DNA from 2 places in the Streptomyces sp. P13-3-3 genome. Region 2 is predicted to be linked to the other one. Evidence: riboswitches for the same ligand, from Rfam matches in the RefSeq annotation. Region 2 holds a riboswitch; the other holds the start of a gene.

Region 1 (10,030 bases), 2.0 Mb from region 2:
CCGCTCCTCGTCCGGTTTCGCCGACACCGGCCGGGTCCGCGACCGTGATCTCCAGCGGGTGGTCAACGGGCTGTGGGAGTCGGGCGCGGAGGCCGTCTCGATCAACGGGCGGCGGCTGACCGCCCTGTCGGCGATCAGGGCCGCGGGAGACGCGATACTGGTCGACAACAAGCCGCTGGTGCCGCCGTACACGGTGCTGGCGGTGGGGGACGGCCAAGAGCTGGGGGACCGGTTCCAGGACAGCGCCGACGGGGTGTATCTGCACGTCCTGCAGGAGAACTACGGGATCCGTACATCCCTGTCCGTGGAGGACAACGTCCGGCTGCCCGCCGCACCGAGTGTGACCGTACGAACCGCACAGCCGATAACCGAGAAGGGCACATCGTGATCGCCGTACTGGGCCTCATTGTGGGAGTGGTGGCCGGCCTGTTGGTCCGGCCCGAGGTGCCGGCGGTCGTCGAGCCCTACTTGCCGATCGCCGTCGTCGCCGCGCTGGACGCCGTGTTCGGCGGTCTGCGGGCCATGCTCGACGGGATCTTCGACGACAAGGTCTTCGTGGTGTCGTTCCTGTCGAACGTCGTCGTGGCCGCGCTGATCGTCTTCCTCGGTGACAAACTCGGCGTCGGGGCGCAGCTGTCCACGGGTGTGGTGGTCGTCCTCGGCATCCGCATCTTCTCCAACGCTGCGGCGATCCGCCGCCATGTGTTCCGGGCGTGAGGCCGATGAGCGAGCGCGAACAGCCCGAGACGACGCGCCCGGCGGTCACCCCGCCGCGGTCCGCCCCCGACACGCCCGCGTCCACTCCCGACACGCCCGCGTCCGCACCCGAGGCGGCGCCGCCGGCCGGGCTGCGCCGGGAGCTCCCCGCGGAGGTGCCCCCGGCCGCCGCGCAGGCCGCGTCCGACAAGGCCGGTGCGGGCGGGACGCCCCGCCGGACACCCGCGCCCTCCGTGTCCCGACCGCACCAGGCGCCGCAGACGCCGCAGGCCTCCGCGACGCCCGCCTCCGACGAGCCGGGCGAGCCCGAGCTGACCGGTCGGCGACGGCTCGTCAACGGGCTGTGGCCGCCCCGCGTGACCCGCGCGCAACTCATCGTCGCCCTGCTGCTGTTCGGCCTCGGATTCGGCCTCGCCGTCCAGGTGGCCTCCACCAGCGACACCGACAGCGCGCTGCGCGGCGCGCGCCAAGAAGATCTTGTGCGCATCCTCGATGAACTCGACGACCGAACCGAGCGTCTTGAAGACGAGAAGCAGGGTCTCGAGAAGCAGCGGGAGGAGCTGGAGAACAGCTCCGACCAGGCCGAGGAGGCCCGCAGGCAGACGATCGAGAAGGAACGGCAACTCGGCGTCCTCGCGGGCACCGTGGCCGCGCAGGGGCCCGGCATCGAGATGACCATCGAGGACACGAAGGGGACGGTCGAGTCGGACATGCTGCTCGACGCCGTCCAGGAGCTGCGCGCCGCGGGCGCGGAGGCGATCCAGGTGAACGGGGTACGGGTGGTGGCCGGCACGTATCTGTCGGACGTGGACGGCGGAGTCTCCGTGGACGGGAACAAGATCAAGTCCCCGTATCGTTTCAAGGTCATCGGCAAGCCGCAGGACCTGGAACCGGCGCTCAACATCCCCGGAGGCGTGGTGCAGACGCTCGAGAAGGAACAGGCCACCGTTACCGTGGAGCGGTCGGACAAGATCGTTGTGGACGCCTTGCGAGCGCCGAAGCGGCCTGACTACGCTCGGTCGTCCTCCCAGTGAACCGGCGGTGCATGGGGGTTGTCCGGCCAGGGCATGAGGTTGCGGGGGGTCGGCGCACCGAATGGGTGGTGCGTGGTGGAAACTGTCTGGCGGAGGCGGACGTTGTGAAGATGTCCGGGTCGGCCAATGTGTTCAGTCAGGGTTCGTCCTGCCCCACGGGCGGGTCTGTTTCGGTCAAGGGGAATCGCCCGTGAAGTTGTTTGGGAAGTTGTTCGGCAAGAGCGCGCGGCGAGAGGACGGCGACAGCGCGACCGCTCGTCACCGCGCACAGCCCGGTGCGGAAGACCAGCGTCCGCTGTTCCGGGACGAGACGGGCGGGGCCTCCTTCGACCCTGCGCAGTCGGGCGGCATAGGTGCTGGACAGCCGTCGAGCCCAGGTGCGGGCGGAGGCCACTCCGGTCCGTACGCGTCCCACGCCCCCGGCGGGCAGCCGCGGCAGGAGGATCCGTCCATGTCGGCCCTGGTGTGTTCGAGGTGCGGCAACCGCAACGCGGAGAACAGCCGCTTCTGTTCCCACTGCGGTGCGCCGCTGAAGCCGGGCGTCACCCCGGAGCGCCCCTCCGAGACGACGTCCACGATCTCCATCTCCGGCCTCGAGGCCTACGACTCCGAGGCCACCGGCCAGCACCAGGCGCCGGCGCTCTCCCCGGAGGCGCAGGCCGCCGTCGACGCGCTGCCGGTGGGCTCCGCCCTGCTGGTCGTGCGCCGCGGACCGAACTCGGGCAGCCGCTTCCTGCTGGACGGCGACCTGACCACGGCCGGGCGTCACCCGCAGAGCGACATCTTCCTCGACGACGTGACGGTCTCCCGGCGCCACGTGGAGTTCCGCCGCAGCCCGGACGGCTCGTTCACGGTCGCCGACGTCGGCAGCCTGAACGGCACCTACGTCAACCGTGAGCGGATCGACCAGGTCGCCCTGTCCAACGGCGACGAGGTGCAGATCGGCAAGTACCGGCTGGTCTTCTACGCGAGCCAGCAGAACTACTGACGGCCCCCGGCCGTGGTCCGGGGACTCCAGGAAGGGTCGATGGTGCAGACACCGAGCGGCGGCGCCGGCAGCGGCGCCGCCGTCACGGACACCGGACTGCTGAGCATCGGTGCGGTGCTGAACGTGCTGCGCGAGGAGTTCCCCGAGGTCACCATCTCCAAGATCCGCTTCCTGGAGTCGGAAGGGCTCGTCGAGCCGCGCCGCACCCCGTCGGGGTACCGGAAGTTCAGCGCCGAGGACGTCGACCGCCTCGGCCATGTGCTGCGCATGCAGCGCGACCACTACCTGCCGCTCAAGGTCATCCGGGAGCACCTGGAGGCCATGGAGCGCGGCGAGGCCCCGCCCCTGCCGGCGCTGAGCCGTCCGGGTGACGACGAGGACCCCGCCGACTGCGCCCCGGAGACGCCCGGCGCGGCCCGCATCGGGCGCTGCCAGCTGCTCGCCGCCGCCGGCGTGGACGAGCAGCGGCTCGCGGAGTGGGAGTCGTACGGACTGCTCGTCCCGGTCGGGGACGGGGTGTACGACGCGGAGGCGGTCACCGTCGCCGGGCTCCTCACGGAACTGGGGCGGTACGGGATCGAGCCCCGCCATCTGCGCGCCATGAAGGCGGCCGCCGATCGCGAGGCCGGACTGGTGGAGCAGGTCGTCGCGCCGCTGCGGCGCCACCGCAACCCGCAGACCAGGGCGCACGCCGAGGACCGCACCAGGGAACTGGCCGGCCTCACCATGAAGCTGCACGCGGCGCTGGTGCGCTCGGCGCTCGGGGTGCGGGGGCCCTGAAGGTCTCGGGCCTCCGGGAAACAGCACAGCGCGGCCCGATCGGCCACCCGATCCGGGCCCGACTACCCAAACGTCCCGGGCACGGCCTAGGGTTGCTGTGTGAACGAGCTCGATGTCGTAGGTGTCCGGGTCGAAATGCCCTCCAACCAACCGATCGTGCTGTTGCGTGAAGTGGGCGGCGACCGCTACCTCCCCATCTGGATCGGCCCAGGGGAGGCGACGGCCATCGCCTTCGCCCAGCAGGGCATGGCGCCCGCACGGCCGCTGACCCACGACCTGTTCAAGGACGTGCTGGAGGCCGTGGGACAGGAGCTCACGGAAGTGCGCATCACCGACCTGCGGGAAGGCGTGTTCTACGCGGAGCTGGTCTTCGCCAGCGGTGTCGAGGTGAGCGCCCGTCCCTCCGACGCCATAGCACTTGCCCTGCGCACGGGAACGCCGATCTACGGAAGCGACACGGTGCTGGACGACGCCGGCATCGCGATTCCGGACGAGCAGGAGGACGAGGTGGAGAAGTTCCGCGAGTTCCTCGACCAGATCTCACCCGAGGACTTCGGGACCAGCAACCAGTGAGCCGTTTCCCGGGGTGCCGCGTCGGCGGCGTCCCGCGCCGAGGACATTCGGCTAGCCTTTCCCCGCGACGGGGCACGGGAAACCACTCTCAGGGTGATTATCACTCGGCGTGCCGAGTGTGGCGATCGTTGACGCACCCTTGGTGACTGCCTACCGTCGAGGAGGCAGGTCAAGGACGGAGGTCGGCGTGAGAAGCAGCGGCGACGGTACGGCTGGGGGTGCCCCCGGACGCGTTTTCGGGGCGGGCGGGCCGTATCCTCCCCAGAGCTTTCCGCCCCGCTCGGGCGGGGGCCATCCCGCGCGTGACGGTGCGATCGATCCCGCTCCGCAGCGGCCGACGGCTGTGCCGGGTGGTGGAGGGGCGGTGGCCATGGCGTCCGAGGAGATCGGCTATCGGGGGCCCACGGCCTGTGCCGCGGCCGGCATCACCTACCGCCAGCTCGACTACTGGGCGCGTACAGGGCTGGTCGAGCCGAGCGTGCGCCCCGCCCACGGGTCCGGCACGCAGCGGCTGTACAGCTTCCGCGACGTCGTCGTGCTGAAGATCGTGAAGCGGTTCCTGGACACCGGTGTGTCCCTGCAGAACATCCGCACCGCCGTCCAGCACCTGCGTGAGCGGGGGTTCGACGACCTGGAGCGCATGACGCTGATGAGCGACGGCGCCACGGTCTACGAGTGCACGTCGCCCGACGAGGTCCACGCCCTGCTCCAGGGCGGCCAGGGCGTCTTCGGCATCGCCGTGGGCGTGGTGTGGCGGGACGTCGAGAGCGCCCTGTCGCAGCTGCACGGCGAGCGGGTCGACACGGGGGAGACCCTCATCGGCCACAACCCGATGGACGAGCTGGCCCGGCGCAGGAACCGCGCGGTCTGAGCCCGCGCCGCGCAGGGCCCGGCCCGGCGAGGACGTTGTCAGTGGCGTAGGGCAGCATCGGAGATGTGAGATCCGCTCCCACGATCCTGCATCTCGACATGGATGCCTTCTACGCCTCGGTGGAGCAGGCGTCCAAGCCGAGTCTGCGCGGCAAGGCCGTGATCGTGGGCGGACTCGGACCCCGCGGTGTGGTCGCCACCGCCTCCTACGAGGCGCGCGTCCATGGCGTCCACTCCGCGATGCCCATGTCCCAGGCCCGGCGGCTCGCGCCGAACGCCGCGTATCTGGTGCCCAGGTTCGCGCTGTACCGCTCGATCAGCGACCAGGTGATGGCGCTGCTGCGCGCCCTGTCACCCCTGGTGGAGCCGCTCAGCCTCGACGAGGCGTTCGTCGACCTGGAGGCCGGGGGCACGGCGTGGGACGAGCGGTCGGCGCGGCTGGTCGGCGCGAAGCTGCGCGCGGACATCCGCGCGGTCACCGGACTGACGGGCTCCGTGGGGCTCGCCGCCTCCAAGATGCTGGCGAAGATCGCGTCGGAGGAGGCCAAGCCGGACGGGCTGGTCGTCATCCGGCCCGGCACCGAGCGGGAGATGCTCGCACCGATGTCCGTGCGGACCCTCCCGGGGGTCGGGCCCGCCACCGGCGACCATCTGCGGCGGGCCGGCATCCACACGGTCGGTGAGATCGCCGAGGCGGGCGAGGACGAGCTGGTGCGGCTGCTGGGCAAGGCCCACGGGCACGCGCTGTACGCGATGGCGCTGGCCCGCGACGACCGGCCCGTCGTCGCCGAGCGCGAGACCAAGTCGGTGTCCGTCGAGGACACGTACGACGTGGACATCCACGACCGGGTGCGGGTCGGCCTCGAGGTGCAACGGCTCGCCGACCGCTGTGTGCGCCGCCTGCGGGGCGCGGGGCTGTCCGGACGCACGATCGTGCTGAAGGTACGGCGGTACGACTTCTCCACGCTGACCCGGTCCGAGACGCTGCGCGGCCCCACCGACGACCCGGCCGTCGTCCGGGAGGCGGCGGCGCGGCTGCTGGACTCGGTGGACACCACGGGCGGCGTACGGCTGCTCGGCGTCGGCGTCAGCGGGCTGGCCGACTACACGCAGGAGGATCTGTTCGCCCAGGCGGCGGGCGGTGCGGGGGAGGAGCCCGCCGACGGCGAGGAGCCCGAGCCCGCGCCCGAGCCGCGCCCGGAGGTCCCGGTGGAGCGGCGCTGGTCCGCGGGCCACGACGTCCGGCACACCGAGTACGGGCACGGATGGGTGCAGGGCAGCGGCCTCGGCCGGGTGACGGTCCGCTTCGAGACACCCGGCTCGGCGCCGGGCCGCGTGAAGACGTTCCGCGTCGACGACCCGGCGTTGGAGGCAGCGGATCCGCTGCCGCTGGTGGAGACGCCACCGGACCTCCCCCAGCCGATGCGACCACCGGAGGCGCCTCCGCCTTGTCCTCCGGAAGCGTGACGGCGCGGGCGGGGCCCGCGCCGGGGAGGCGTGACGCCGAGCGGCGCGGGCACGCCGCCCCTGGCCGCCGCGCCGCGCGACGGCCGCCCCACGACAGCGCCGGCCGGATGCCCAGAGAGGCCAGCACTTGCGGAGGTCGGGCAGGGGTCGGCCCTTGCTGCTGCTGTCCCGTGGGTGACCGGATGCGGGTGCCTACGGGCCCGGCTGGCTGCGGGAGGCGACGGCGCGGCATGGGCGGTCGGCTCCGCTGAGGAGCCGGCACTTGCGGAGGTCGGGCCGGAGATCTCGCTGTTGTGCTGCTCCGGCTGGCTGCGCGAGGTCGGTCGGCGGTATGGGCGGTCGGCTCCCCTGCGGAGCCGGCACTCGCGGAGCCGCTGCTCACGGCCCTACCGCACGGCGGGCGTGGACAAGCGCCGGCTCACCGCGTGAGGGCGGCCGCGTGACGTGGTCGGCGGGCTTGCCTCTGGAGCCGGCCTTCGGAGAGGTCGGGCCCGGAAGCTCGCCGTGCTGCCGCTGTCCCGCGGGCGGTCGGATGGCGGCGTCTACGGGGCTCGGCTCGCCACCGCGCGTGCGAGACGGCCCATCGCACCTCGCGGCCTCGCGGCGCACCGTAAGGCACCGCCGGCTGACGGAGCTGCGCCGTTGCCGGCTATGCGTTGCGGGCCGGTGGTGATCGCCGGGCCTGGGCCGGGCGGCCAGAGCCGGGGCTGTGGGCCGGACGCCGGGTCCCGGGCCGGCGGTGGAGCCGGGGCCGGGCGCCGTCAGTCGGTCGAGCCGGGGCCGGGGGCCGTCAGCCTGTCGGGTGGTGGAGGCGGGGCCGGAGGCTGGCGCGTGGGTCGGCGGGGCGGCCGGGGTGCGGGGTGGTGGGGCCGGCGGTTGTCGGAGGCGCCGGCCCCGTCGTGTCGGTTACTCCTGGCCCGCCAGTTTGCCGAAGTCGTGGTCCGGGAGCGGGGGAGGGGCGCCCACGTCCAGGCCGTAGTGGTGGTACAGCTGGAGCTCCTGCTCCGGGGACAGGTGGCGGCCGACGCCGAAGTCCGGCGCGTCCTTGATGAGGGACCGTTCGAACGGCACGTGCAGGGCCCCGTCGATCAGCTCGCTGGGTTCCAGGGGCACGAAGGCGTCCCGGCTGAACAGGCCGGTGCGTATCGCGGCCCACTCCGGCACACCGGTGGCGTCGTCGAGGTAGACCTCGTCGATCGTGCCGATGCGGGTGCCGTTGCGGTCGTACGCCTTGCGGCCGATGAGGTGGCGCGGGTCGATGTCGGTCTGCACGGGCCCTCCACTCGTAGCAAACTCATCCGATAGCACTACAGAAAGGCACAATCGGCGGAACGGCCACTCGAAGGCCGGGGTCCGGACCTCGCTGGTACGCTGGCAACGGCCGCTGACCCCGTGCGGGAGAGTCCTCCAGGCACCACCGGAGGCGCCGAAGGAGCAAATCCTCCCCGGAATCTCTCAGGCACACGTACCGCACGGACGAGGTCACTCTGGAAAGCAGGGCGGGTGTCGACGGCTTCCGCTCTCACCGACGGTGAAAACCGGACCGCCAGCGGCGTCCCGGTGAAACTCTCAGGTTGAGATGACAGAGGGGGAGGCCGTCCGGGCACCTGCGCCGTGGTGCCCCTCGAAGGTCGTTCGGACCAGGAGGCCTCCTCAATGACTGCCCCCCGTACCCCGCTCTCCGAGCTCGAACAGGGAATCCCCTTCGAGCAGCGCCACATCGGCCCCGACCACGAGGCCCGGGCGAAGATGCTGGCCCAGGTGGGCTACGGCTCGCTCGACGAGCTGACCGCCGCCGCCGTGCCCGACGTCATCAAGAACGCCGACGCGCTGGACCTGCCCGGCGCCCGCAGCGAGGCCGAGGTGCTCGCCGAACTGCGCGGCCTCGCCGACCGCAACCAGGTCCTCGGCTCCATGATCGGCCTGGGCTACTACGGCACGTTCACCCCGCCGGTCATCCTGCGCAACGTCATGGAGAACCCCGCCTGGTACACGGCCTACACGCCGTACCAGCCGGAGATCTCGCAGGGCCGGCTCGAGGCGCTGCTGAACTTCCAGACGATGGTCGCCGAGCTCACCGGTCTGCCGACCTCCGGCGCCTCCCTGCTGGACGAGGGCACCGCCGCCGCCGAGGCGATGGCGCTGTCCCGGCGCATGGGCAAGAACAAGAAGGGCCTGTTCCTGGTCGACGCGGACGCCCTGCCGCAGACGATCGCCGTGATCGAGACGCGTGCCGAGCCGACCGGCGTCGAGGTGGTCGTCGCCGACCTGAGCGACGGCATCCCCGCCGACCTCGACGGCCGTGACATCAACGGCGTCCTGATCCAGTACCCGGGCGCGTCCGGCGCCGTCCGCGACATCAAGCCCGTCATCGACCAGGCGCACGAGCGCGGCGCGCTCGTCACCGTCGCCGCCGACCTGCTCGCCCTCACCCTGCTGAAGTCCCCCGGCGAGCTGGGCGCGGACATCGCGGTGGGCACCACGCAGCGCTTCGGCGTCCCCATGGGCTTCGGCGGACCGCACGCCGGCTACATGGCCGTCCAGGACAAGATGGCCCGCAGCCTGCCCGGCCGCCTCGTGGGCGTCTCCGTCGACGCCGACGGCCACAAGGCGTACCGCCTGGCGCTGCAGACGCGTGAGCAGCACATCCGCCGTGAGAAGGCCACCAGCAACATCTGCACCGCGCAGGTGCTGCTCGCCGTCATGGCCGGCATGTACGCCGTCTACCACGGCCCCGAGGGCCTGCGGACCATCGCCCGCCGCACCCACCGCTACGCCGCGATCCTCGCCGAGGGCCTGCGCTCCGGCGGCGCGGAGGTCGTCCACGGCTCCTTCTTCGACACCCTCACCGTGCGGGTCGCCGGCCGGGCCGCCGAGGTCGTCGCCGCCGCCCGCGACAACGGCGTCAACCTGCGCCTCGTCGACGCCGACACCGTCTCCGTCGCCTGCGACGAGACCACCACCCGCGACCAGCTCGCCGCCGTGTGGCGCGCCTTCGGCGTCGAGGCCGACGTCGAGTCCCTGGACGCCGCCGCGCGGGAGGACGCCCTGCCGGACGCGCTGCTGCGCACCGACGACTACCTCACCCACCCGGTCTTCCACCAGCACCGCTCCGAGACGGCCATGCTGCGCTACCTGCGCCGCCTCGCCGACCGCGACTACGCGCTGGACCGCGGCATGATCCCGCTGGGCTCCTGCACCATGAAGCTCAACGCGACCACCGAGATGGAGCCGGTCACCTGGCCCGAGTTCGGCCAACTGCACCCGTTCGTCCCGGCCGAGCAGGCCGAGGGCTACCTCACGCTCATCCGCGAGCTGGAGGAACGTCTCGCCGAGGTCACCGGCTACGACAAGGTGTCCCTCCAGCCCAACGCCGGCTCCCAGGGCGAGCTGGCCGGCCTGCTCGCCGTCCGCGGCTACCACCGCGCCAACGGCGACGAGCAGCGCACCGTCTGCCTCATCCCGTCCTCCGCGCACGGCACCAACGCCGCGTCCGCCGTGATGGCCGGCATGAAGGTCGTCGTCGTCAAGACCGCCGAGAACGGCGAGGTCGACGTCGAGGACCTGCGCGCCAAGATCGAGCAGCACCGCGACGAGCTGG
Region 2 (10,030 bases):
CGCTGCGGGCGGCCAAGGAGTCCGTCGACACCGGCCTGGAGACGGACATCGACACCGGGCTCGCGGTGGAGCGCAACTGGTTCGCGGGCCTGTTCGCCACGGAGGACCGCGAGCGGGGCATGCGCAGCTTCGTGGAGGAGGGCCCCGGCAAGGCGAAGTTCCTGTGACGAGCAGTTGAAATCCCCGCAAGGGGCTTGCAGTTGACGTCATGTCTGATTGGGCCCTCTCGGCGGTACGCATTATGGGAGCCTTAACGCACCCTTAAGCCGTGTCCGTCGAGGGGGCCCGTCGATTGCCCGAGCATGAGTCGTTTTCGCAGGTCGAGCAGGCTTTCGGAGGCATCGGCATGCCTGTGGCACATGCCGGAGGACCAGGAACGGGCGGGGGCGCACGGGGGGCGTATTCCCTCGGAACGGCCCCGGCCCTCCCGGCGGGCGGCCATGATGGGGCCATGGCGGGGCTGGAGGGCATGGAACAGCCGCGGGGAGACGGACGCGCCATCGCGTCACGCTGGTCGCCGACGGTCGAGGACGAACGTGCCGTGCACGCGCTGGAGACGCACGGCGACCCTACGGAGGGTGAAGTTCCGCTCCCGTCCCTCCCCGAGTCCGCCGCCGTCGCCCGCCGACTGGTCCAGATCGTCATCCTGCGCCGCTGGGGCCTGACCCCCAAGCTCACCGAGGACGCCGTACTGCTCGTCTCCGAACTCGTCGGCAACGCCGTACGCCACACCGGGGCCCGCGCCTTCGGGCTGCGCATGCGGCACCGCCGGGGCTGGATCCGCGTCGAGGTCCGCGACCCGTCCCGCGCCCTGCCCTGTCTGATGCCGGTGCAGGAGATGGACATCAGCGGCCGTGGCCTGTTCCTCGTCGACAAACTCGCCGACCGCTGGGGCGTCGACCTCCTCTCCCACGGCAAGACCACCTGGTTCGAGATGCGCGTGGCGGACCGCTGACCTCCCCGCCCCCGGGGCACACCGGGGGCACCCGCCACCGCGCGGCTTGAGTCTCCACCCGCTGGAAGGCCCAGACTCCCCGACATGACCCACGACGGCACCGGGCTCCTCACCATCGGGGCACTCGCCCGCGCCACCGGCCTGTCCGTGCGCACCATCCGCTACTGGTCCGACGAGGGCGCCCTGCCGCCCGTGGCGCGGTCCGCGGGCGGCTACCGGCTCTACGACGCCGGCTCCGTCGCCCGGCTGGAACTGGTCCGCACCCTGCGGGAACTGGGCCTCGGCCTCGACGACGTGCGCCGGGTGCTCACCGGCGAGACCACGGTCGCCCAGGTCGCGGCCGCACACGTGGCCGCGCTGGACGCGCGGATCCGGTCGCTGAAGGTGACCCGCGCGGTGCTGTCGACCGTGGCCCGCAGGGGCTCGACCGCCGAGGAGACGACCCTGATGAACCGACTGGCCAGACTGTCCGCCGCCGAGCGCGCCCGCATCCTCGACGACTTCATGACCGAGATCTTCCAGGGGCTCGACACCGCGGACCCCGACATCCGGCAACGCCTGCGGTTCGCCGCGGCCGACCTGCCCGACGACCCCACACCCGAGCAGGTGGACGCCTGGGTGGAACTCGTCGAGCTGATCCAGGACCCCGGGTTCCGGACCGTCATGCGCGGGATGATCGAGTTCAACGCCGCCGACCGGGGCCCCGGCGTGCCCGGCGGCAGCTCCCTGTGGTTCATGAGCCGCCTGATCCGCGGCGCGGGCGAGGCCCTGCGCGACGGCGTCGAGCCGGGCACACCCCGCGCCGCGGCCGTGCTGCGCGACCTGATCGGCGACGCCGACCCGGCCGCCGTGCTGAAGCGCCTCGCGGCGGCGGCCGACCCGCGCCTGGTCCGCTACCGCGAACTGTCCGGCGTGGTGAACGGATGGGACCGGCCCTCCGCCCACACCGAGGAGTTCGGATGGGTGGTCGCCGCGCTGGAGGCGCGGGCCGCCGGATAATCTTGGCCGCGACAGAACCAGTACCAGCGAAGGGGCGGACCGGTGGCGGACATCGAGGAAGCACGCAAGCAGTTCGAGCGGATCGACACGAACGGGGACGGCTACATCACCGCTGCCGAGTTCAAGACCGCGCTGGCCCAGGGCGGCGACTGGAACGTCACCGAGGCCGTCGCCGAGGCCGTCATCAAGGCACAGGACCTCGACGGCGACAAGCTTCTGTCCTTCGACGAGTTCTGGATCCACCTGAACAAGTAGGACCGGACCCGTAGGCCGGACATTCCCCGGCGCCGGAGTTCCGGCGCCGGGAATCCCCGCGGTGGGAATCCCCGCGGACGCCGCACGGGGCCCGCAACGGGGGCCGTACGGGCGAAAGCGCCGGGAATGGTCCGCCCGCCCCCGGGGTTGGTGCCGATCATTGAGGTTTCCAGAAACCTCGGCGACATCGACCCCCGGAAAGGGCGAGGCGAGCAGACATGAAGATCGGCATCATCGGCGCGGGCAACATCGGCGGAAACCTCACGCGACGGCTCACGGCACTCGGCCACGACGTCTCCGTCGCCAACTCCCGCGGCCCGCACACCCTCAAGGAACTCGCCGACGAGACCGGCGCGACCCCGGTACGGGCCGAGGAGGCCGCGCGCGGCGCCGAGATCGCCGTCGTCACCGTGCCGCTCAAGGCCGTGCCCGACCTGCCCTCCGGACTGTTCGACGAGGCCGCCGACGGCCTGGTCGTCATCGACACCGGCAACTACTACCCGCGGCAGCGCGACGGCAGGATCGCCGGCATCGAGGACGAGGGCCTCACCGAGAGCCGCTGGACCGAGCGCCAGATCGGCCACCCCGTCGTCAAGGCGTTCAACGGCACCTACGCCCAGGACCTGCTGGACCGGCACCGCCCCGCGGGCGACCCCGAGCGCATGGCCCTTCCCGTCGCCGGCGACGACGAGGCCGCCAAGCGCAAGGTCCGCGACCTGATCGAGGAACTGGGCTTCGACACCGTCGACGCGGGCGGCATCGACGGCTCCTGGCGCCAGCAGCCCGGCACCCCCGTCTACGGCCTGCGCGGAAGCGCCGACGCCGTCACCCGCGCCCTCGCCGAGGCATCCACGGAGCGCCCGGAGGAGTTCCGCGGCTAGATCCGCGCTTTCAGCCGCCCGCCCATTCCCGCAGCGCCGACCCGCTGGAGAAGTCCGCCACGTTCTTGTCCAGCGGGTCGTCGGTGTACTGGTGGAAGCGCCAGTCCGCCTTGATGCGCGGTTTCCCGGCGGCCGCCGCGTAATCGGCGATCCAGAGGCCGTCGCCCGCGTAGGAAGTGGTGTCGACGTTCAGCCAGAAGTGGCGGTTGCAATAGAGAATGACCTTGTGATGGGGGCGGAGTTCCTTCACCTTGCGGATGAAGCGGTCCTTCTCGGAATTGCTCGCGTGCGAGCCGCCCCCCGTCGTCTCCCAGTCCACCGCGAGGATGTCCCCCCGCGTCTCGGGCGCCTTGCTGACGAAGTACTCGGCCTGTTCGGTGAGGTTCCCCGGCCAGAGGAAGTGGTAGAACCCGACCACCAGGCCGGCGTCCCGTCCCCTCTTGGTCTGGGCGGCCAGTTTCGGATTCACGTACGAACGGCCTTCCGTCGCCTTGATGAAGACGAAGGAAAGGCCGTCCGTGTCGTACGAGGAGGACTGGTAGGAACTGACGTCGATGCCACGCAGCATGCAGGTTCTCCCGTGTGGTGCTGTGGGGGGACGGGACTTGATGGTTCCCCGTTTCAACCTGCTTGACGCAAAGCCCTGTTCAGCGAGGCGTTTCCCGGCGCCCGGCTCAGCACTCGATGATGTTCACCGCGAGCCCGCCCCGCGCGGTCTCCTTGTACTTCACCGACATGTCCGCCCCGGTCTCCTTCATGGTCTTGATGACCTTGTCCAGGGACACCTTGTGCGAGCCGTCGCCGCGCATCGCCATCCGGGCGGCGGTCACCGCCTTGACGGCGGCCATGCCGTTGCGCTCGATGCACGGGATCTGCACCAGGCCGCCGACCGGGTCGCAGGTCAGCCCCAGGTTGTGCTCCATGCCGATCTCGGCCGCGTTCTCCACCTGCTCCGGGGAACCGCCCAGCACCTCCGCGAGCGCGCCCGCCGCCATCGAGCAGGCGGAGCCCACCTCGCCCTGGCAGCCGACCTCGGCGCCGGAGATGGAGGCGTTCTCCTTGAAGAGCATGCCGATGGCGCCCGCCGCGAGCAGGAAGCGGACCACGCCCTCCTCGTCGGCGCCCGGCACGAAGTTCATGTAGTAGTGCAGGACCGCCGGGATGATGCCCGCCGCGCCGTTCGTCGGAGCGGTGACGACCCGGCCGCCGGCCGCGTTCTCCTCGTTCACCGCCATCGCGTAGAGGGTGATCCACTCCATCGCGAGCGCCTGCGGGTCCCCCTCGGAGCGCAGCTTGCGGGCGGTGGTGGCGGCCCGGCGGCGGACCTTCAGGCCGCCCGGCAGAATGCCCTCGCGGGTCATGCCCCGCTCCACGCAGGCCCGCATCACGCGCCAGATCTCCAGCAGCCCTTCGCGGATCTCCTCCTCGGTCCGCCAGGCGCGCTCGTTCTCCAGCATCAGCGCGGAGATCGACAGGCCGGTCTCCTTGGTGAGGCGGAGCAGCTCGTCACCGGTGCGGAAGGGGTACTTCAGGACGGTGTCGTCCAGCACGATGCGGTCCGCGCCCACGGCGTCCTCGTCGACGACGAAACCGCCGCCGACCGAGTAGTACGTCTTGGCCAGCAGCTCCGCGCCGGAGGAGTCGTACGCCCACAGGGTCATGCCGTTGGCGTGGTAGGGCAGCGCCTTGCGGCGGTGCAGCACCAGGTCGTCGTCGTAGGAGAAGCCGATCTCGTGCTCGCCGAGCAGCCGGATCCGGCCGCCGTCCTTGATCTTCTCCACGCGCTCGTCGGCCGACTCGACGTCCACCGTGCGCGGCGAGTCGCCCTCAAGGCCGAGCAGCACCGCCTTGGGCGTGCCGTGGCCGTGTCCGGTGGCGCCCAGGGAGCCGTACAGCTCCGCCCGCACGGAGGCGACGGAGTCCAGGAGGTCCTCGTTGCGCAGCCGCCGGGCGAACATGCGGGCCGCCCGCATCGGGCCGACCGTGTGCGAGCTGGACGGGCCGATGCCGATCGAGAACAGGTCGAAGACCGAGATGGCCACGGGAGGACTCCTCAGGGTTCGGCGGACGACGCTGTCCACCGGGGGAAGGGCGGTTCACTGGGTCGGGCGGGGTGCTGAATCGTTCATGCGCTGCATGGTGCGGGGCACCGCGCCCACCGACCCAGTGTGCGCGATGCCCCGTGTGTCCGTGAAAAAGCGGACGGTATTACCGCAGACCGGGGTACAGCGGGTGCTTCGCGGCCAGCGCCGCGACCCGGCCCCGGAGCGCCTCGGCGTCGTACGACGGCTTCAGCGCCTCGGCGATCACGTCCGCGACCTCGGCGAAGTCCTCGGCCGTGAAGCCGCGGGTGGCGAGGGCGGGCGTGCCGATGCGCAGACCCGAGGTGACCATCGGAGGCCGCGGGTCGTTCGGGATCGCGTTCCGGTTGACGGTGATGCCGACCTCGTGCAGCCGGTCCTCGGCCTGCTGGCCGTCCAGCTCCGAGTTCCGCAGGTCCACCAGGACGAGGTGCACGTCCGTGCCGCCGGACAGCACGTCCACGCCCACGGCCTTCACGTCGTCCCGCACCAGACGCTCGGCCAGGATGCGGGCGCCCTCCAGGGTGCGGCGCTGGCGCTCCTTGAACTCCTCCGAGGCGCACACCTTGAAGGCGACGGCCTTGGCGGCGACCACGTGCTCCAGCGGACCGCCCTGCTGGCCCGGGAACACCGCGGAGTTGATCTTCTTGGCCAGCTCGGCCGTGGAGAGGATCACACCGCCGCGCGGACCGCCGAGGGTCTTGTGCGTGGTGGTCGTCACGACGTGGGCGTGCGGCACCGGGTTCGGGTGCAGGCCCGCGGCGACCAGACCGGCGAAGTGCGCCATGTCGACCATCAGGTACGCGCCGACCTCGTCCGCGATCCGGCGGAACGCGGCGAAGTCCAGCTGACGCGGGTACGCCGACCAGCCGGCGACGATCAGCTTCGGCTTGTTCTCCTTGGCGAGACGCTCGACCTCGGCCATGTCGACCTGGCCGTCGTCGCCCACGTGGTACGCGACCACGTTGTAGAGCTTGCCGGAGAAGTTGATCTTCATTCCGTGGGTCAGGTGCCCGCCGTGCGCGAGGTTCAGACCCATGATCGTGTCACCCGGCTTGAGCAGGGCGAACATGGCGGCCGCGTTGGCCTGGGCGCCCGAGTGCGGCTGGACGTTGGCGTGCTCGGCGCCGAACAGTTCCTTCACCCGGTCGATGGCGATCTGCTCGATCACGTCGACGTGCTCGCAGCCGCCGTAGTAGCGGCGGCCGGGGTAGCCCTCGGCGTACTTGTTGGTCAGGACCGAGCCCTGGGCCTCCATGACCGCGACCGGGGCGAAGTTCTCCGAGGCGATCATCTCGAGGGTGGACTGCTGCCGGTGCAGCTCGGCGTCGACCGCGGCGGCGACCGCCGGGTCGAGCTCGTGCAGGGGCGTGTTCAGAAGCGACATGCGGATCCGGCTCCTCAGCCCGCGGTGAACGCGTCGTACTCGGCGGCGGACAGCAGGTCGGCCGGCTCGTCGGTGATCCGCACCTTGAACAGCCAGCCGCCCTCGAAGGGGGCCGAGTTCACGAGCGCCGGGTCGTTCACCACGTCCTCGTTGACCTCGGTGACCTCGCCGGAGACGGGGGAGTACAGGTCGCTGACGGACTTGGTGGACTCCAGCTCGCCGCAGGTCTCGCCCGCGCTCACCGTGTCACCGACCTCGGGGAGCTGGACGAAGACCACGTCGCCGAGCGCGTTGGCCGCGTGCTCCGTGATGCCGACCGTCGACACGCCGTCCTCGGCGGCCGACAGCCACTCGTGCTCCTTGCTGTAGCGCAGCTGCTGGGGGTTGCTCATGGCCTGAATTCTCCTGTACGCGGGAAACTGCTGATGACGGGGAGGGCGCGGGACGCGGCCGGACGGGTGGCACACCCGGGCCACGGACGCGCGGGGACGGCCCGGAGGCTGCCTACGACGGTGTCACTTCTGCCGCTTGTAGAACGGCAGCGCCACGACGTCGTACGGCTCGTGGCTGCCGCGGATGTCCACACCGACGCCCTCGGCGCCCGGCTCCGCGTGGGCGGCGTCGACGTAGGCCATGGCGATCGGCTTCCCCAGGGTGGGGGAGGGGGCGCCGGAGGTGACCTCGCCGATCCGCTCGCCGCCGGCGACCACCGCGTACCCGGCGCGCGGCACCCGGCGGCCGTGGGCGACCAGGCCGACCAGGACGCGCGGCGGGTTCTTCGCGGCGCGCTCCGCGGCCTCGGCGAGGGCGGCGCGGCCCACGAAGTCGCCCTCCTTCTCGAACTTCACCACCCGGCCGAGACCGGCGTCGAAGGGCGTGAGGGAGGTGCTCAGCTCGTTGCCGTACAGCGGCATGCCCGCCTCGAGGCGGAGCGTGTCCCGGCAGGACAGACCGCACGGGACCAGCCCGTGGCCCTCACCCGCCTTGGTCAGCGCCTGCCACAGCTCCACGGCGTGCTCCGGCTTCACGAACAGCTCGAAGCCGTCCTCGCCGGTGTAGCCGGTGCGGGCGATCAGCGCGGGGACCCCGGCCACGGTGCCCGGCAGGCCGGCGTAGTACTTCAGGCCGTCCAGGTCGGCGTCGGTGAGGGAGCGCAGGATCGCCGGGGACTCGGGGCCCTGCACGGCCAGCAGCGCGTAGGCGTCGCGGTCGTCGCGCACCTCGGCGTCGAAGCCCGCGGCCCGCTCGGTCAGCGCGTCCAGGACCACTTGGGCGTTGGAGGCGTTGGCCACGACCATGTACTCGGTGTCGCCCAGCCGGTAGACGATCAGGTCGTCCAGGATGCCGCCGTCCTCACGGCAGATCATGGTGTAGCGGGCGCGGCCCGGCTTCACCCCCGAGATGTTGCCGACCAGCGCGAAGTCCAGCAGCGCGGCGGCCTGCGGGCCGGTGACCGTGATCTCGCCCATGTGCGAGAGGTCGAACAGGCCGGCCCTCGTGCGCACGGCGTTGTGCTCGTCCCGCTCGGAGCCGTAGCGCAGGGGCATGTCCCAGCCGGCGAAGTCGGTCATCGTCGCGCCGAGCGACCGATGCAGGGCATCGAGCGCGGTGCGGCGGGGTTCGTTACTGCTCATCGGTCGGTCTCCCAGGGGCATGACAGCGAGGTCGTTCCTCCCCATCTGTCATCGGAACCTGAGAGGTTCGCCATGACCACCGGTGACACGGCGATCAGGACTTGCACCTTGGGTGGGGCCCCGGAGCACTGCCACGGCGGCCCGCTTTTCAGATGTGCCTCGCCCGCGCGGTAACGGTGCCTGAGAGATTCAAGGGAGGGACTTGCTCCTTCGGCGCCCCGGCGGCACACGGTGCCGGGGACTCTCCCGCGCGGATTCAAACGGCCGGTATGCAGTTGGCGCGCACATCATTGCACGCATCGGGGGACACCGGCAGGGGGACCCTTGCCGGGCGTGCACCGCTCGTGCAGGCTCGGTCACAGGGAGCTGTGACAGGCCTGTAGCGGTATGAGCACGCAACCGCGAGCGACCTGGCATTACCTTCTCTTTACACGCTGCGGGGATCGGACACCGTATCCGGCCCCAGGGGGAGGACGACCACGGTGAACAGGCCCACGGCGTACGCCGCCACCACAGGCGTGGCGCTGCCGCGGCAGCACGCCCACCGGGCCGGCGGCGCCCGTGACACGGCGCCCGCCGCCCTCGTCCAGGACCTGCGCGCCCGCTCCGGACGCAGCCCCCGCGCCCTGCTCTTCGGCCCCCGTGACCTCGTCGTCGTCACCGGACTGCCCGGCAGCGGCAAGTCCACGCTGATGCGGCGCACGGTGCACGAGGACCGCGTCGACTCCCAGGACGCCCGTGACCGCTGGGACCGCCGCATGCCCCGCCTCCTGCCGTACGCGGTCTACCGCCCGCTGGTCCGGCTCGCCCACTACGCGGGACTGCGCCGCGTGCTGCGCTCAGGCCGGCCCGTCGTCGTGCACGACTGCGGCACCCAGGCCTGGGTACGGCGCTGGCTGGCCCGCGAGGCCCGCCGCCGCGGGGCCGCACTGCATCTGCTGCTCCTCGACGTCCCGCCCGAGGAGGCACTGGCCGGGCAGCTGGAGCGCGGCCGGGGCGTCTCGCGCTACGCCTTCCGCCGCCACCGCACGGCGTGCGGACGGCTGCTCGACGCGGTGGAGTCAGGACGCGTGCCGGAGGGCTGCGCCTCGGCGGTGCTCGTCGACCGGGACGCGGCGAACACCTTGCGGCGCATCGGCTTCACCGGCTGACTGGCCGACGCACGTCTGGTGGGGGGCCGGCTCCGCCGGCTGATCGAAACGCCGTACGTCCGCTGCCGGGTCGGCTCCACCGGCCGACCGGCAGGCGCACGCCCCGCGTCGGGCCGGCTTCACCGGGCTGATCGAGCGGCGTATGTCCGGTGCACCGGGGCGGTGGCACCGGCTGGCGGGTCGGCGCACGTCCTGTGCCGGGTCGGCTTCCACGGCCGACCGGCAGGCGTACGCCCCGCGTCGGGCCGGCTTCGGCGGCTGGCGGGTCAGCGCACGTCCGGTGCGGGGGCGGCGGCACCCGCTGATCGATGGCGCACGTCCTGTGCCGGGCCGGCTGACCGGCAGGCGCACGCCCCGCATCGAGCAGGCTTCACCGGTTGACGGGTCGGCGCATGCCTTGTGCCGGGGCGGTGGCATCGGCTGACCGGACGGCGCACGTCCTGTGCGGGGTCGGCTTCGCCGGTCGACGGGTCGGCGTACGCCCCGCGTCGGGCCGGCTTCACCGCCTGGCGGGTCGGAGCCTTGCGCCGGGGCGGTGGCATCGGCTGACGGTCGGCGCACGTCCTGCGTCAGGCCGGTTTCACCGGCTGGCGGGTCGGCGCACGCCCTGTGCGGGGTCGGCTTCGCCGGCTGGCGGGTCGGCGCACGTCCTGTGCCGGGTCGGCTTCGCCGGCGGACGGGCCGGCG

What was found. A riboswitch is a leader RNA that binds a small molecule or an ion and turns the genes downstream of it on or off. The one in region 2 is predicted to bind glycine.
Region 1: linked by a shared signal. The riboswitch ahead of gcvP (aminomethyl-transferring glycine dehydrogenase) and the one ahead of gcvT (glycine cleavage system aminomethyltransferase GcvT) in region 2 are both predicted to bind glycine.

The regions. Positions count from the first base shown of each region.
Region 1 is NZ_CP192228.1:2,618,907-2,628,936, forward strand. Features, by position in the region: gene ACQZOG_RS11850 (DUF881 domain-containing protein) at 1-388, shown strand, start outside; gene ACQZOG_RS11855 (small basic family protein) at 385-717, shown strand; gene ACQZOG_RS11860 (DUF881 domain-containing protein) at 723-1,751, shown strand; gene ACQZOG_RS11865 (FHA domain-containing protein) at 1,813-2,739, shown strand; gene ACQZOG_RS11870 (transcriptional regulator FtsR) at 2,779-3,519, shown strand; gene ACQZOG_RS11875 (bifunctional nuclease family protein) at 3,619-4,092, shown strand; gene ACQZOG_RS11880 (MerR family transcriptional regulator) at 4,280-4,963, shown strand; gene ACQZOG_RS11885 (DNA polymerase IV) at 5,029-6,429, shown strand; gene ACQZOG_RS11890 (PRC-barrel domain-containing protein) at 7,336-7,701, opposite strand; glycine riboswitch at 7,815-7,910, shown strand; gene gcvP (aminomethyl-transferring glycine dehydrogenase) at 8,086-10,030, shown strand, end outside.
Region 2 is NZ_CP192228.1:4,584,128-4,594,157, forward strand. Features, by position in the region: gene ACQZOG_RS21055 (enoyl-CoA hydratase/isomerase family protein) at 1-167, shown strand, start outside; gene ACQZOG_RS21060 (ATP-binding protein) at 347-955, shown strand; gene ACQZOG_RS21065 (MerR family transcriptional regulator) at 1,040-1,954, shown strand; gene ACQZOG_RS21070 (EF-hand domain-containing protein) at 1,997-2,209, shown strand; partial or broken gene ACQZOG_RS21075 (NADPH-dependent F420 reductase) at 2,425-3,090, shown strand; gene ACQZOG_RS21080 (glycoside hydrolase family 25 protein) at 3,101-3,658, opposite strand; gene ACQZOG_RS21085 (L-serine ammonia-lyase) at 3,765-5,132, opposite strand; gene glyA (serine hydroxymethyltransferase) at 5,299-6,558, opposite strand; gene gcvH (glycine cleavage system protein GcvH) at 6,573-6,950, opposite strand; gene gcvT (glycine cleavage system aminomethyltransferase GcvT) at 7,074-8,192, opposite strand; glycine riboswitch at 8,228-8,350, opposite strand; glycine riboswitch at 8,351-8,451, opposite strand; gene ACQZOG_RS21105 (AAA family ATPase) at 8,675-9,343, shown strand.